Regions from separate parts of the Clostridium neuense genome, predicted to be linked through region 1. Evidence: predicted binding sites of a transcription regulator. Region 1 holds the regulator's gene; the other holds the start of a gene.
The links. Region 1 encodes Rex, which represses fermentation and respiration genes when NADH is low (regulators of the CRP and FNR family bind a similar motif). Its sites were predicted from a motif close to ATTGTTAANNNNTTAACAAT; they were not measured.
Positions count from the first base shown of each region.

Region 2: the regulator Rex is predicted to act here: its motif matches at 5,029-5,048, upstream of adhE (bifunctional acetaldehyde-CoA/alcohol dehydrogenase).

Region 1 covers NZ_JBJIAA010000024.1:1,165-9,534, reverse strand. The annotation lists gene ACJDT4_RS21615 (DNA-3-methyladenine glycosylase family protein) at 161-1,039, opposite strand; gene ACJDT4_RS21610 (3-hydroxybutyryl-CoA dehydrogenase) at 1,114-1,962, opposite strand; gene ACJDT4_RS21605 (electron transfer flavoprotein subunit alpha/FixB family protein) at 2,185-3,195, opposite strand; gene ACJDT4_RS21600 (electron transfer flavoprotein subunit beta) at 3,215-3,994, opposite strand; gene ACJDT4_RS21595 (acyl-CoA dehydrogenase) at 4,011-5,150, opposite strand; gene ACJDT4_RS21590 (short-chain-enoyl-CoA hydratase) at 5,164-5,949, opposite strand; gene ACJDT4_RS21585 (redox-sensing transcriptional repressor Rex) at 6,104-6,736, opposite strand; gene ACJDT4_RS21580 (ABC-F family ATP-binding cassette domain-containing protein) at 6,994-8,370, shown strand, end outside.
Region 2 covers NZ_JBJIAA010000002.1:133,098-141,467, reverse strand. The annotation lists gene ACJDT4_RS02985 (glutamine--tRNA ligase/YqeY domain fusion protein) at 1-1,154, shown strand, start outside; gene ACJDT4_RS02980 (FAD-binding oxidoreductase) at 1,476-2,861, opposite strand; gene ACJDT4_RS02975 (FAD-binding protein) at 2,875-4,083, opposite strand; gene ACJDT4_RS02970 (electron transfer flavoprotein subunit beta/FixA family protein) at 4,098-4,886, opposite strand; gene adhE (bifunctional acetaldehyde-CoA/alcohol dehydrogenase) at 5,295-7,871, shown strand; gene ACJDT4_RS02960 (ABC transporter ATP-binding protein) at 8,059-8,370, shown strand, end outside.

The DNA of each region.
Region 1 (8,370 bases):
TATTATATCAAAGGTTTTGTGAAAGCGTAAATGCTAATGGCAATTGTTAACATAAATTTATTTAAATTTTTAAGTAGATCATCTATTTATTTCTCATAAAATTCGTAAAAGTATCGAGATTTTATAGAAATAAATAGTGACTTACTAAAAAAATTATATATTATACCTGTATTTTGTTTTCCCTAGCATAATAAAATAAATACTGCTGTGCAAAACCTGATAGATTTCCAAACCTATTTCTTCCAAAATCTCGTATCTTCTTAAGTGATACATCTGGAGCTACATAAAATTTCATCATAGCTTTTTTAACCCAAACATCTACTGGAAAAGCTGAATATTTTTTCATTGAAAATAACATTATGCAGTCTGCAACTTTAGGTCCTACTCCCATTAGTTTTTGAAGTTCTTTATGGCATCCATCATCATCAAGAGAAGCTATAAAGTTTAAGTCAACCTCACCATTATATACTTTATCAATAGTATCTTTTAAATATTTTGCTCTAAATCCAGTACTACATTCTTCAAAGTCCTTCTCACTTCCAGAATGAAGTTTTTCAACTGTCGGAAAAGAATAGAAAACTTCATCCTTATATATAATCTTTTCCCCCCACTTTTTACTTATATTTTCTATAGCCCTTTTAATCATAGGAATTCTATTATTAGCAGAAATTATAAAAGATATAAGCATTTCAAGCTTTTCTTGATTTAAAATTCTTATTCCATATCCAAAATCAACAGATTTCTTTAATAAAGTATCCTTGCTAAGTTCTTCTTTTATTTCTCCATAATCCCTATTTAAATCAAAATATTCGCACCATACATTTCTAAATTCATCTTCATTTGTATTATATATTAATACATCATTTTCTCTTTTTTCTACTTCTATAACCTTTCCAAAAGCAACACCCACATAATTACCATTTGATCTCCTATTCCATCTAAAACACTGACCGCAATCAAATATGTGGCTAAGCTCAAAATTTTTTACATTTGTTATTAAAATTCCATCATCAATATTTTTAATTTTACTGTAATCCATTCATAAACGCCTCCTATGTATATATTTTATCATATAAAAAAATCCCCATACTTAAATGAGGATTTTGGATGTTATTATTTTGAATAATCGTAAAAACCTTTTCCAGTTTTTCTTCCAAGCCATCCAGCTCTTACATATTTCTTTAATAATGTATGTGGTCTATATTTAGAATCTCCTGTTTCTGAATATAAAACATTCATTATAGCAAGACATATGTCAAGACCTATAAAATCTCCTAATTCTAATGGTCCCATTGGATGATTTGCTCCAAGCTTCATAGCTTTATCTATATCTTCTACAGAAGCTATTCCTTCTGCATATATTCCAACTGCTTCGTTAATCATTGGAATTAATATTCTATTTACAACAAATCCTGGTGCTTCTGCAACTTCTACAGGATCTTTTCCTATAGCAACAGCACATTCTTTTACAGCATCAAAAGTTTCCTGTGAAGTGGCAATTCCTCTTATTACTTCAACAAGCTTCATAACAGGAGCTGGATTAAAGAAATGCATTCCTATAACCTTATCAGGTCTCTTAGTTGCTGATGCTACTTCTGTTATAGAAAGAGATGATGTATTTGATGCAAGTATAGTTTCTGGTTTGCATATATTATCTAAGTCAGCAAATATTTGTTTCTTTATATCCATTCTTTCAACTGCTGCTTCAACTACAAGATCACAATCAGCTGCCATATTAAGGTCAACTGTTCCTGTAACTCTCTTTAATATTTCAGCTTTACCAGCTTCGTCCAATTTTCCTTTTTTAACTAATCTTGAAAGATTTTTATCTATAGTAGCTAATCCTCTTTCAACAAATTCATCTTTAATATCTCTTATAACTACTTCTAATCCTTTAGCTGCAAATGCTTGAGCAATTCCTGCTCCCATTGTACCTGCACCTATAACACATACTTTTTTCATTACACTAGCCTCCTATTTCATTTCAATATAATTTAACTTATACACCTTAAAAATAACTAAATAAATATATTATTTTCAAAATGCATAAGTTTAATTCTATTTTATTGCCAGATAATAAATTGTAGCGAAACCAGCTCAACTTCAAACTATATATGCTCATAATTTCTTAAAAATAATATTTTGAAACATAACTAGTTTAAGTTTCGCGGTAATTTCACCCTATTAGTTGTTAGCTGCTTTAATTTGAGCAATTAATTCAGGTATAACTTTATTTAAGTCTCCTACAATTGCTAAATCTGCAACTTTCATTATTGGTGCTTCTGCATCTTTATTTATAGCAATTATGTAATCTGAATCCTGCATTCCTGCTAAATGCTGAATAGCTCCTGATATACCACATGCAATATAAAGTTGTGGTCTTACTGTCTTACCTGTCTGACCAACTTGAAGGTCTTTATCTACCCATTCTTTTTCAATTGCTGCTCTTGAAGCTGCTATAGTTCCACCAAGTACATCAGCAAGTTCTTGAAGCTTTGCAAAGTTTTCTTTGCTTCCAACTCCTCTTCCTCCAGCTACTAACACCTTAGCTTCTCCTATATCAACAGTATCTTTTGCAAGTTTTACAACATTTAGAACTTTTGTCCTAATATCGTCTTCTTTTAAATCAATAGAAATTTTTTCGATTTTGCTTGAAGAAACATTTGCTTTATCTTCAGGCAATTTTTCAAAAACTCCTGGTCTTACAGTTGCCATTTGTGGTCTTCTCTCTGCACATTCGATTGTAGCCATAAGGTTACCACCAAAAGCAGGTCTTGTTGCAAGTAAGTTTTTAGTCTCAGAATCTGTATCAAGTGCAGTACAATCAGCAGTTAATCCTGTTGAAAGTCTTGCTGCCATTCTAGGTCCTAAATCTCTTCCTATGAAAGTTGCACCTACAAATAATATTTCAGGTTTTCTTTCATTTACTAAATCACATATAACTTTTGCATATGCATCTGTAGTAAAATGCTCTAAAAGCTTGCTGTCAGCAGCTAAAACTTTATCTGCTCCGTGAGCTAAAAGCTCTTCTGACATTTTATCTGTATTATATCCTAATAATACTGCTGTTAATTCAACACCAAGTTTTTTAGCTATTTCTTTACCTTTTCCCAGTAATTCTAAAGATACTTTCTGTAATTTTCCGTCTCTTTGTTCAGCAAAGACCCATACGCCTTTATAATCTGCTATATTCATAAAGCTTCCCTCCTACACATTAAATATAGTGCTTCTCTTTTAATTTTGAAACTACATATGATGCTGCTTCTTTAACAGGTTTATCAACAATTTCTCCCTGTCCTTTTGCTTCTTTAGTTACAGATTTTTTAACCTTTGTTGGTGAACCCTTAAGTCCTAAAAGACTTTGGTCAATATCTATAGCATTTTCATCCCAAACTTTTATTTCCTTATCAAATACTCCAAATATATTTCTTACATCCATATATCTTGGTACATTTAATTCTTTTATTGCAGTTAAAAGAACTGGAGTTTTAACTTCTACATCTTCATATCCATCTTCCCAAGCTTTTCTTACCTTTAAAGCATCTCCGCTAACTTCAACTTTTTCTACATAAGTTACTTGAGGTATTCCAAGATGTTCTGCAATTTCTGGTCCAACCTGTGCAGTATCTCCATCTATTGCCTGTCTTCCAGCAAATACTACATCATAATCTAATTTTTTAATAGCAGCTGCAAGAGTATGTGATGTTGCAAGAGTATCAGCTCCTCCAAAAGCTCTGCTTGATACAAGTATTGCTTCATCTGCACCCATAGCTAAAGCTTCTACTAAAGCATTTTTAGCTTGTGGTGGTCCCATTGATACTATAGTTACATGCGCACCAACGCTTTCTTTTAATGCTAATGCTTCTTCTAATGCATTTTTATCATCTGGATTTATGATTGATGGAACTCCTTCTCTTATAAGTGTTCCTTTTACTGGATCTATTTTAACTTCAGTTGTATCTGGAACTTGTTTTAAACAAACAACTATATTCATTTAGAATTTCCTCCTTTTATCTAAAAATATGATTTGAAATAACTAATTTTTGAACCTGAGTTGTTCCCTCATATATTTCTGTTATCTTAGCATCTCTCATCATTCTTTCAACTGGATAATCTTTAGTGTATCCATATCCACCGAAGAGCTGAACACATTTTGTAGTTGCTTCCATAGCAACATCAGCAGCATAAAGTTTTGCCATAGCTGCTTCTTCATTATATGGTAGTCCTTGATCTTTACACCAAGCTGCTCTGTACACTAAGAATTTAGTTGCTTCAATTTTTGTCTTAATATCAGCCATAGCCCAAGCTAATCCCTGGAATCTGTCAAGGCTTCTTCCAAATTGTTTTCTTTCTTTCATGTAGTCTCTTGTTACTTCAAATGCTCCTTCAGCAATTCCAAGAGCCTGTGCTGCTATACCAATTCTTCCTCCATCAAGAGTCTTCATGGCAATTCCAAATCCTTTTCCTTCTTTTCCTATAAGGTTTTCCTTTGGAACTATGCAGTCTTCAAATATAAGTTCTGTAGTTGAAGATGCTCTAATACCCATTTTATTTTCTACTTTTCCTATTGAGAAACCTTTGAATCCTTTTTCTAATATAAATCCAGATATTCCTTTGGCTCCTTTGCTTCTATCTGTCATAGCAAATACACAGAATACATCAGCAACTCCACCATTTGTTATGAATATTTTTGAACCATTTAATACATAATGATCCCCTTCAAGAACTGCTGTAGTTTGTTGACTTGCAGAATCAGTTCCTGCGTTAGGTTCAGTTAATCCATAAGCTCCTATTTTTTCACCTTTTGCAAGTGGTACTAAATACTTTTGTTTTTGTTCTTCAGTACCATATTCATTTATTAATGAAGCACAAAGTGATGTATGTGCTGAAAGAATAACTCCTGTTGTACCACAAACCTTTGATAATTCTTCAACAGCGATTATGTATGAAAGTACATCCCCACCTGCTCCACCATATTCTTTTTTAAATGGGATTCCCATCATTCCATATTTACCCATTTTCTTAACATTTTCCATTGGGAATCTTTCTGTCTCATCAATTTCTGCTGCTATTGGTTCAACATCATTTTTAGCAAATTCTCTAACCATCTGTTTTACTAATTCTTGTTCTTTTGTCAATGCAAAATTCATATAAACTTACCTCCTATCTATTTTTGAAACCTTCTGGTTTTCTCTTCTCAACAAAAGCAGTCATTGCATCTTTTTGGTCTTCTGTTGAAAAACATTCTCCAAATGCTTCTGATTCAAATGACAAAGCAGTATCGATGTCACATTGAATTCCTCTATTAATAGCCTGCTTACTTAACTTAACAGCTATTGGAGCATTATTTGCAATTGTATTTGCAAGTTTTTTTGCTGTATCCATTAATTCTTCAGGTTCTACTACCTTATTTACAAGTCCAATTCTTAAAGCTTCATCTGCTTTTATATTTTTAGCAGTAAATATAAGTTGTTTAGCCATTCCCATTCCTACAAGTCTTGTAAGTCTTTGAGTTCCACCAAATCCAGGTGTTATTCCAAGACCAACTTCTGGTTGACCAAAAAGAGCTTTAGTTGAAGCAATTCTTATATCACAAGCCATTGAAATTTCACAGCCGCCGCCTAATGCAAAACCATTAACAGCTGCTATTACAGGTTTTTCTAAAAGTTCTAATCTTCTAAATACTTTATTTCCTAGTATTCCAAATTTTCTTCCTTCTATTACATTCTTGTCTTTCATTTCGGAAATATCTGCTCCAGCTACAAATGATTTTTCACCTGCGCCTGTTAAAATAACTGCAAGCACTTCATTGTCATCTTCAATCTGATCTAAAACGTAATCAAGTTCAGTCAAAGTTTCACTGTTAAGTGCATTTAGTGCTTTAGGTCTGCTTATAGTAACTATAGCTATTTTACCTTCCTTTTCAAGGATGATATTTTTTAATTCCATGACTTATCCTCCCTAAATCTTTCTATTCTTTGTTAATATTCTAACAAAGGAATCCAAAATTTTAGAAGCCTTAAGCTTCATTTCTAATTATATAATTAATTATTTCATATTTCAATAATATTTATATTGAAATATGAAATAATTAAAAAAAATATCATATTTTATCCTTTAATAAGCAACTCAAAGTAAGCAAACTATCACTTAAATGAACATTTTCCACAATTACGTCCTCAGGAGTAACTAAATCTACAGGTGCAAAATTCCATATTCCTTTTACATTATTTTTTATAATAATTTCAGCTACCTTTTGTGCACTCTTTCTAGGCACACAAATAATTGCAATATTGACATTGTTATTTTTTAGAAAATCATCTACATTATCTATATCTTGTATTTCAATGTCATGTATTTTTAATCCTAAGAGTTTAGGATTTATATCAAAAATTCCTTTTAGCGAAAAACCTAATTTTTCAAAATTTATATAGTTTGCAATTGCTTGACCAATATTACCTGCACCTATAATTATAGTATTATATTCCTTTGTAAGACCTAAAATTATATCTATCTCTTTGCAAAGTTCTTTTACATTATAGCCATACCCTTGTTGTCCAAAGTCTCCAAAACAATTAAGGTCTTGGCGTATTTGTGAAGCCGTGAATCCTATTTTTTCACTTAATTCCTTCGATGAAATCCTATCAACATCATTCTTCACAAGTTCATTTAAATACCTATGATATTTAGGAAGACGCCTTATTACAGCCATTGATATATTTTTTTTCTTTTCCACGCAATGCACCCCTCACCTAGACATACTACTCCAAAGCCTTAGCTATACATTAAATTAATTAAGGTATATAAGCAATACATCACTACTAAAATGATATACTCACAATATATTCTACCACATAATTTGGATTTTACACTATTTATTTTTTCCATTTACTTTATTCATCACTAACATATATGGAAATTTATTTGACAACTTATATTTTTATGCTTTAATATTTATTGGTAAAGGATTAAAGATAAAGCGCGGTGATAATTATGATAGTATTAAGCTGTAAAGATATTCACAAAAGCTATGGAATAGATGTTATTTTAGAAAATATAACCTTCTCTATTAATGAAGGTGAAAGAATTGGAATAATCGGTCCTAATGGTGCTGGAAAATCAACCTTATTTAAAATAATTACAAGCGGTCTAGAATACGATTCTGGAGATTTGTTTATTGATAAAAATAAGCAGCTTGGATATCTGTCTCAGCATCTAGACCTTAAAGCTTCAAATACAATTTTTGAAGAGTTATGTTCGGTTTTTAGCGAGCTTATCTCTATAGAAAACAAGCTAAAAGACTTAGAGCAAAAAATGAGTGAGCCATATGACCCTTTAAAGGAAGATTATCATGCTAAAATCATAAAGGATTACACAAACTATACAGAACTTTACAATACAAGAGGCGGATATTCTTATAAAGGTGAAATATCAAAAGTTCTAAAAGGTCTTGGCTTTTCTGATGAGGATTCAAGAAAACCAATCTCAATACTAAGCGGTGGACAAAAAACAAGAGTAGCCTTATGTAAACTTCTTCTTAAAAAACCAGAAATCCTATTCCTTGATGAGCCAACCAATCATCTTGACCTTGATGCAATAGAATGGCTTGAGGATTATCTTCATACATATAAGGGGACTATACTAATAATATCTCATGACAGATATTTTCTAGATGCTATAACTGATAAAACTTTTGAGCTTATTAATGGACACATAAACTGCTATAACGGAAACTATACTAAAGCACTTGAACTTAAAAAGAAGGACTATGAGATCAAGTTAAAAGCCTTTGAAATTCAGCAATCCGAAATAAAGAGGCAAGAAGCTATAATAGAACGTTATCGTTCCTTTAATAGGGAAAAAAGTATAAAAGCTGCCGAAAGCCGTCAGAAAGCACTTGATAAAATTGAAAGAATAAAACCACCTGATAAGGAAACAGGTGTTACTAGAATAAGCTTTGAAACTTTAATAAAAAGCGGTAAAGATGTTTTACACGTTGAAAATCTATCTAAAAGTTTCGGCGATCATATCTTATTTCAAAACCTTTGTATGGATATAAAAAGTGGAGAAAAAACAGCATTAATAGGTGAAAACGGAAGAGGCAAAACTACATTTTTTAAAATTTTAATGGATAAAGTCAAAAGTGATTCTGGTATTAAGGTTTTAGGTAAAAATGTATTCATAGGTTACTACGACCAAGAGCAATCCAATTTGAATGATGATAAAACTATAATCGATGAGGTATGGGACGATTTTCCTGAACTTACTACTACTGAAGTTAGAAATGCTCTTGCTGCATTCTTATTTACAGGCGATGATGTTTTTAAAGTTATATCTAAATTAAGCGGCGGAGAAAAGTGCAGAATAAAT
Region 2 (8,370 bases), on a different contig from region 1:
GAGCTAAAATGGATATGGCTTCTCCTAATATAACTATGAGAGACCCTATATTATATAGAATTGATCATGCAGAGCATCACAACACAAAAAATAAATGGTGCATATACCCAATGTATGATTTTGCTCACCCATTAGAAGATGCTATTGAAGGAATAACTCACTCCATATGTACATTAGAATTTGAAGATCATAGACCTTTATATGATTGGGTTGTAAAAGAATGTGAAATGGAAAATGTACCAAGGCAATATGAATTTGCAAGATTAAACATGACAAATACTGTAATGAGTAAAAGAAAATTAAAGCAGTTAGTTGATGAAAAAATAGTTGATGGTTGGGATGACCCAAGAATGCCTACTATATCAGGGTTAAGAAGAAAGGGATATACACCAGAAGCTATAAGAAAATTCTGCAATGAAATTGGAGTTTCAAAAGCTAACTCAATAGTAGATTCTCAAATGTTAGATTACTTTGTAAGAGAAGATTTACAATTAAAAGCTCCAGCAGCAATGGCTGTTATGAGACCTATAAAATTAGTTATTACAAATTATCCAGAAGGACAAACAGAAATGCTTGAAATAGAGAATAATGCTAACGATGAAAGCCAAGGTAAGAGACTTGTACCATTTTCAAGAGAATTATATATAGAAAAAGAAGATTTCATGGAAGTTCCAGTTAAGAAATATTTCAGATTATTTCCTGGAAATGAAGTAAGATTAAAGGGTGGATATTTTGTTAAATGCACAGATTGTGTAAAAAATGAAAAAGGTGAAGTTGTAGAGGTACACGGTACTTATGATCCAGAAACAAAATCAGGTTCTGGCTTTAAAGGAAGAAAAGTAAAAGCAACTATTCATTGGGTAGAGGCGAAAACAGCAAAAGCAGTAGAGTTTAGATTATTTGAACCTCTAATACTAGATGATATAGAAGAAAATGCAGGAAAGAACTTTTTAGAGCAAATAAATCCTAAATCTATGGAAGTATTACAAGGCTTTGTTGAGCCAGTAGCTATAAAAAATGCAAAGGTTCAAGATAGATTCCAATTTATTAGAAATGGATTTTTTACAGTAGATTCAAAATATACTACTGATGAAAAATTAGTATTTAATAGAATAGTACCACTTAAAAGCTCATTTAAGATGCAGAATAAATAAATTACTTGAGAATTTATTTATATAGTGAAACTTGGAAGGTTGAAATTGATAATACCAAGGTTATCTTAATAAACTGAAACTTAGTGAAGTAATATTGACCTGGGATATTAAATAAAGCTTTATAAATCTTAGATTTATAAAGCTTTATTTAAACCATTTGAGCAATAGCGAGTTATTGAAATATTTTAGTATTTTGTAATTTTTGAACCTTAGATTTATAGAATTTATTATTGAAAGTACTTTTATCTAGTTCAAGAATCACATGGGCTAAACGCCCAAACCCCTATCGGTTTATGTGACGAAGCATTGTTACTTCATCTTTTATTCACATACCTTTTGTGGATTTAATATATTTTTAGGATCAAAGGCTTTTTTAATATTTTTCATAAGTGAAATGTATTCTTCTCCATATTGGTTAAATAAATATTTCTTTTTAGCAAAACCTATTCCATGTTCTCCTGATACAAGACCATTTAGTCCCATGGATTTGCTGTACATAGATTTGAATATTTCTTCAAGCTTGTTATTCCATTCTTCCTTATTTAAATCATCTTTAAGAATATAAACATGCAAATTTCCATCGCCAGCGTGTCCAAAGCTTCTTATCCTTATATTAAATTTATTTTGAAGCTCATTTGTATATTTTATAAATTCAGCAACTTTATTTCTTGGAACAACAACATCACACTCATCCATTTCAGTAGTAGAAGCTTTAACTGCTTCAAGAAAGGCTCCTCTGGCATTCCAAACAGCTTCTTTTCTTTCATCTGTGTCAACTATATAAACGTCAAGTGCTCCTTCATTAAGGCAAATTTCAGCAACCTTTCCATAGTCCTTTTCAACATCTTCCTTGCTGTTGCCATCAAAGCTTAAAAGTAAATATGCATCGGCACTGTTATCAGGAAACTTCTTACCTAAGTATTCTTCTGCTGAAAGAATTACTTCTCTTTGCATAAACTCTATTGCTGTAGGTATTGCTTTTGATTTTATAATTTTAGGGACAGTACTTATAGCTGTGTCAAGATCCTTAAAAGGCACTAAAAGGCTTATGGTCTTTTTAGGAAGAGGCAAAAGTTTTAAAATTGCTTTTGTTATTATAGCAAGAGTTCCTTCTGAGCCGCATATTAAATCCTTTATGCTGTAACCTGAACTATTTTTAACTACCTTTCCTCCAAGATTTAGAACCTCACCATTAGGAAGTACAACTTCAAGTCCTCTTACATAATCCCTTGTGACCCCATATTTTACGGCTCTCATGCCTCCAGCATTTGTGCTTATGTTTCCTCCTATGGTTGCAGATTTTTCACCTGGATCTGGTGGGTAAAAAAGATCATGAGCTTCTACAAATTTTCCTATCTCCATTAAAAGAACTCCTGGTTCAACGGTAAGCGTTAAATTTTCCTCATCTAATTCAAGAATTTTATTCATGCTGCTCATATTGAGCATTATTCCGCCAAGCATTGGTACAGAGGCTCCAACAAGTCCTGTTCCTGAGCCCCTTGGAACTACTGGTATACCTTTTTCATAGGCATATTTCATGACCTTTGATATTTCTTCTGTATTTTGAACCTCTAGAAGCACCTCAGGCATTTTGCTTACTCCACCAAGCTCATCATGACTGAAATCCTCATTTATTTCGTCTCCGGTAAGTACTCTATCTTCTCCTAAAAGTGATTTGAAATATTTTATATCCTCTAAATTAACCATAAAGCTTCCCCTCCTAAACGGCTGATTTTATTTTTTTATTTTCTTTTATTTCTTCAATGAGTTTTGGAACAATTTCATATAAATCTCCCACAATTCCATAATGACTTGCATTAAATATAGGTGCTTTTTCATCTTTATTTATTGCAAATATATATTCACTGCTGTTCATGCCAGCTGTAAATTGAACTGCTCCTGAAACTCCCAGTACTATTATGAGCTTAGGCTTTACAGTTCTTCCACTTAAACCTATTTGAGTCTTAGCGTCTATCCAGCCTGCTTCAACAAGAGGCCTTGTTCCTGCAACTCTTGCATTTAATAGATTAGCTAATTCGTACACCATGTCCATATCTTTTTTAGTCTTGATTCCTCTTCCAACAGCAATTATTACCTCTGCATCAGATATACTGTTTTCTGGAAGCTTTTTAGTTATTTTTAAAACCTTTATGTTAGAAGTGAGTTTTGACTTATCTAAACTGCATAATGTAATTTTTCCACTTTTATCCTTCTGTCTTTTTGGTGCACTCATAACTTTATATCTAACCGTAGCCATTTGAGGTCTGTTATTTGGATTTATAATTTGAGCCATTATATTTCCACCAAAGGCTGGCCTTATTTGAACTAAATCTGTATTCTCTTTCATATCAAGTATAGTGCAATCTGCTGTAAGTCCTGTTTTAAATCTTGCTGCAACTCTTGGTGCAAGGGATCTTCCAACGGTTGTGGCACCAACAAGTATTGCAGTTGGCTTTATTTGGTTTACTAAATCTTCAAAGGCAGCAGTATAAGGTTCAATTGTAAAATCACGAAGTTCTTCACTATCATATACAAAAACTTCATCAACACCATAATGAAGAAGTTCTTCAGCTTTTTCTTTTATATTGTGTCCAATGAAAATTGCATAAACGGGATGATTTATTTTTGAAGCAAGCTCCCTGGCTTTACCTATAAGCTCGTAGGTTACAGGATGTATATTTCCTTCAACATGATCTACATATACTAAAATTCCTTTCCAAAGGCTTTTGTCAATAGCTTTTACCTCTTCTTCTACAAACTGCATTACTCCTTTAGGACCTTTTCTAACACACATTTTGCAAAGTTTACAGCCTGCATTTATTTCAATTTTACCATCATGATTTTCTATAGCATTAAATGGACATATATTAACAAGTTCATTTATATTATCCTTTGTAATTTTGTCTTGATTAACAACTAACTTTCCCATATCAATTCCCTCCATTAAACATATTTTAATTGTTTAAGCTTATTGAATATTTTGTCTGATATTTCTTCACTGCTTCCTGTCCAAGTTTCTCTGTCGTTATTTACTGAAGGCGGAAATATTCTTTCAACCTGTGTTGCTGAACCATTAAGTCCATAATTATTTTCATTTTTATCTTCAAAATCATTAAGACAAATAGTTTTAATTTCTCTATCATTAGTTTCAAGCTTTTTCTTATAAGATGGAAGTCTTGGCTGAAATATATCTTTATCTATGGTAAGGAGACACGGGTAAGAAACTTTATTAAGCTCTATAGTATTTGGCATATCCATTTCAACCGTTATTTCTTCTTGACTTGCTTCTTCTATTTTTATTACATTTGCAATGTGCGGTATTTTTAAATATTCTGCTATTTCAGGTCCAACTTCAGCGGTATCTCCATCTGTAGTTTGCTTTCCGCAAAGGATTAAATCAAATTTACCCATTTTTCTGATACCTTGAGAAATTGTGTAAGCTGTAGCAAGTACGTCTGCACCAGCAAACTTTCTATCTGATATAAGAGCTCCTCTATCTACACCCATCATGTATGCTTCTTTAACAATTTCCTTTGCCTGCGGTGGCCCCATGGTGATTACGCTTACATTACCACCGATTTTTTCTTTTAATCTAAGTGCTGTTTCAAGAGCATAAAGATCATAAGGATTCATTTTAGAATCTATACCATCTCTTTTTAAAACTCCTGTTTTTTCATCTACTTCGACTTTGCTAGTTCCAGGAACTTGCTTAATACATACTAATATCTCCATTTTAATTCCTCCCCATTTTTTAAAATTGGTATATTGGTATGACCAATTTTAAGTAAATTATAACACATAAAAAAAGAATATTCTATAAAATTCCAAAAATTAAAAAATCTTTTTAACTGCATTAGTATAAATATTAAAAAAAATTGTTAAATGTTTGACAATAATAAAATGATGATATATACTAGCGTTATAAAAAGTAAACGTGTTATATAACAGCTTTGAATTAAAGATTAGCGCGTAGAACATTGATATATCAATAGTTAACCATATTTACATCATAGAGTATAACAATAGTTTATTTCTCAATTTATAAAATGCTAAGATGTGATATATAACACATTTGATTTTTTTTACAATAGTTTGTTAAATATTAAACCATTTTTTAATTTTATAAAAGAGGTGTGTATTATGAAAGTCACAAATTCAAAAGAGCTAAAACAAATGCTAAATCAATTAAGAGAAGCTCAAAAAAAATTTGCAACATATACTCAAGAACAAGTTGATGAAATTTTCAAACAATGCGCTATAGCTGCCGCTAAGGAAAGAATAAGTTTGTCTAAGTTAGCAGTAGAAGAAACAGGAATAGGTCTTGTAGAAGATAAAATTATAAAAAATCATTTTGCAGCAGAATATATATATAATAAATATAAAAACGAAAAAACCTGTGGAGTAATAGAACACGATGAAGCATTAGGCATATCAAAAGTTGCAGAACCAATTGGAGTTATTGCCGCTATAATACCTACTACAAATCCAACTTCTACAACAATCTTTAAATCACTAATTTCTTTAAAAACAAGAAATGCAATTTTCTTTTCACCTCATCCTCGTGCAAAAAAGTCAACTATTACTGCTGCAAAATTAATTTTAGACGCAGCTGTTAAAGCCGGAGCACCTGAAGATATAATAGGATGGATAGATGAACCTTCAATAGAACTTTCACAAGAATTAATGAGTGAGGCTGATATAGTTTTGGCAACAGGAGGTCCTTCAATGGTTAAAGCCGCCTATTCATCAGGTAAACCTGCAATTGGCGTTGGAGCTGGAAATACCCCGGCAATAATTGATGAAAGTGCAGATATCAATATGGCTGTAAGCTCTATAATTTTATCCAAAACCTATGATAATGGTGTAATATGTGCTTCTGAGCAAGCTGTATTAGTTCTAAATTCAATATATGAAAAGGTCAAAGAAGAATTTATAAAGCGAGGAGCCTATATACTTAATAAAGATGAAATAATGAAAGTAAAAGAAACTATGTTTAAGAATGGAAATATTAATGCCGGTATAGTGGGAAAATCAGCTTATTTAATTGCTAAAATGGCAGGAATAGAAGTACCACAAACTACAAGAGTATTAATAGGTGAAGTTCAATCTGTTGAAAGAGATGAGTTATTTTCACACGAAAAATTATCACCAGTATTGGCAATGTATAAAGTTAAAGATTTTGACGAAGCTCTTGAAAAAGCAGAAAGACTTGCCTATTTAGGTGGAAATGGCCATACTTCTTCTTTATTTATAGACTCTGAAAATAATAAAGAAAAGGTTGAAAAATTTGGACTTGCAATGAAAACTTCAAGAACCTTTATCAATATGCCTTCTTCACAAGGGGCAAGTGGAGATTTTTACAATTTTGCTATAGCACCTTCCTTTACCTTAGGATGTGGTACCTGGGGTGGAAATTCTATATCAGAGAATGTAACACCTAGGCATTTATTAAATATTAAAAGTGTTGCTGAAAGAAGGGAAAATATGCTTTGGTTCAAAGTACCTAAAAAAATATATTTTAAATATGGCTGTCTCGGATTTGCATTAAAAGAATTAAAAGATATGAATATAAAAAGAGCATTTATAGTAACAGATAAAGATCTTTTTAAACTTGGATATGTTAATAAAATCACAAAGGTATTAGATGAAGTAGATATTAAATATGATATATATTCAGATATAAAATCTGATCCAAGTATTAGTTCTGTAAAAGATGGTGCAAAAAAAATGCTAAGCTTTGACCCAGATGCTATAATATCCATTGGCGGCGGTTCTGCAATGGATGCAGCAAAAATAATGCACTTACTATATGAATATCCAGAAGCAGAAATTGAAAATTTAGCTATAAGATTTTTAGATATAAGAAAAAGAATATGTGATTTTCCGAAGCTAGGTAAAAAGGCAATTTCAGTAGCGATACCTACAACTGCCGGTACTGGATCTGAAGTAACACCATTTGCAGTTATAACTGATGATAACACGGGAATGAAATATCCTTTAACTTCTTATGAATTAACACCTACTATGGCTATAATAGACACTGAATTAATGATGAACATGCCTAGAGGATTAACTGCTGCAACAGGAATAGATGCTTTAGTTCATGCTATAGAAGCATACGTTTCAACCATGGCTACTGATTATACTGATGCACTGTCTTTAAGAGCTATAAAAATGATATTTAAATACTTGCCTATAGCCTATAAAAACGGCAAAATAGATGCTGAAGCTAGAGAAAAAATGGCACATGCATCCAATATTGCAGGAATTGCTTTTGGAAATGCTTTCCTTGGCATATGTCACTCTATGGCTCATAAACTTGGAGCAATGCATCACGTTGCTCACGGAGTTGCTTGTGCAGTCTTAATTGAAGAAGTTATTAAATTCAATGCAACAGATTGCCCAACAAAGCAAGCAGCATTTCCTCAATATAAGTATCCTAATGCAAAGGAAAAATATGCCGAAATTGCAGATTACTTAAATTTAAAAGGTAGCAATGATGATGAGAAAGTTGAAGCATTAGTAAAAGCCATTTCAGATTTAAAGAAGGAAATAAATATTCCTAAAAATATAAGTGCAATTGGGATTGATAAAAAAGACTTCTATCTAACATTAGACAAAATGTCTGAACTTGCTTATGATGATCAGTGTACAGCAGCAAATCCTAGATATCCTCTTATAAGTGAACTTAAAGATATATATATAAAATCATTCTAAGAACTATAAATTTATAATATCAATAAAAAAAGTTATCTTACTAATTAGTAAGATAACTTTTTTTATTGTAAGCCTCAAGTCATGGAGATAAAAGCATTTGCCATATATAATAGAATTAAAGAAAAACACAATGGCTTATAAAGTGACAGTTCTTGATGTAGATTTGAGGAAGGTGGAGAGAGTAAAAATGGAGATTTTAAAGGTGGAAAATTTAAGCAAGATTTACGGAAAAGGTTCAAATAAAGTAGAAGCACTTAAAAATGTTAATTTATCTGTTAATAAAGGTGAGTTTGTAGCAATTGTTGGTGCATCGGGTTCAGGAAAAAGCACACTTTTACATTTACTTGGTGGACTTGATAGACCAAGCAGCGGTAAGGTTATTATTGACGGAGAAGATATTTATAAATATAAGGAAGAAAGATTAGCTATTTTTAGAAGAAGAAAGATAGGCTTTATATTTCAATTTTTTAATCTTATACCAGTTTTAGACGTGGAAGAA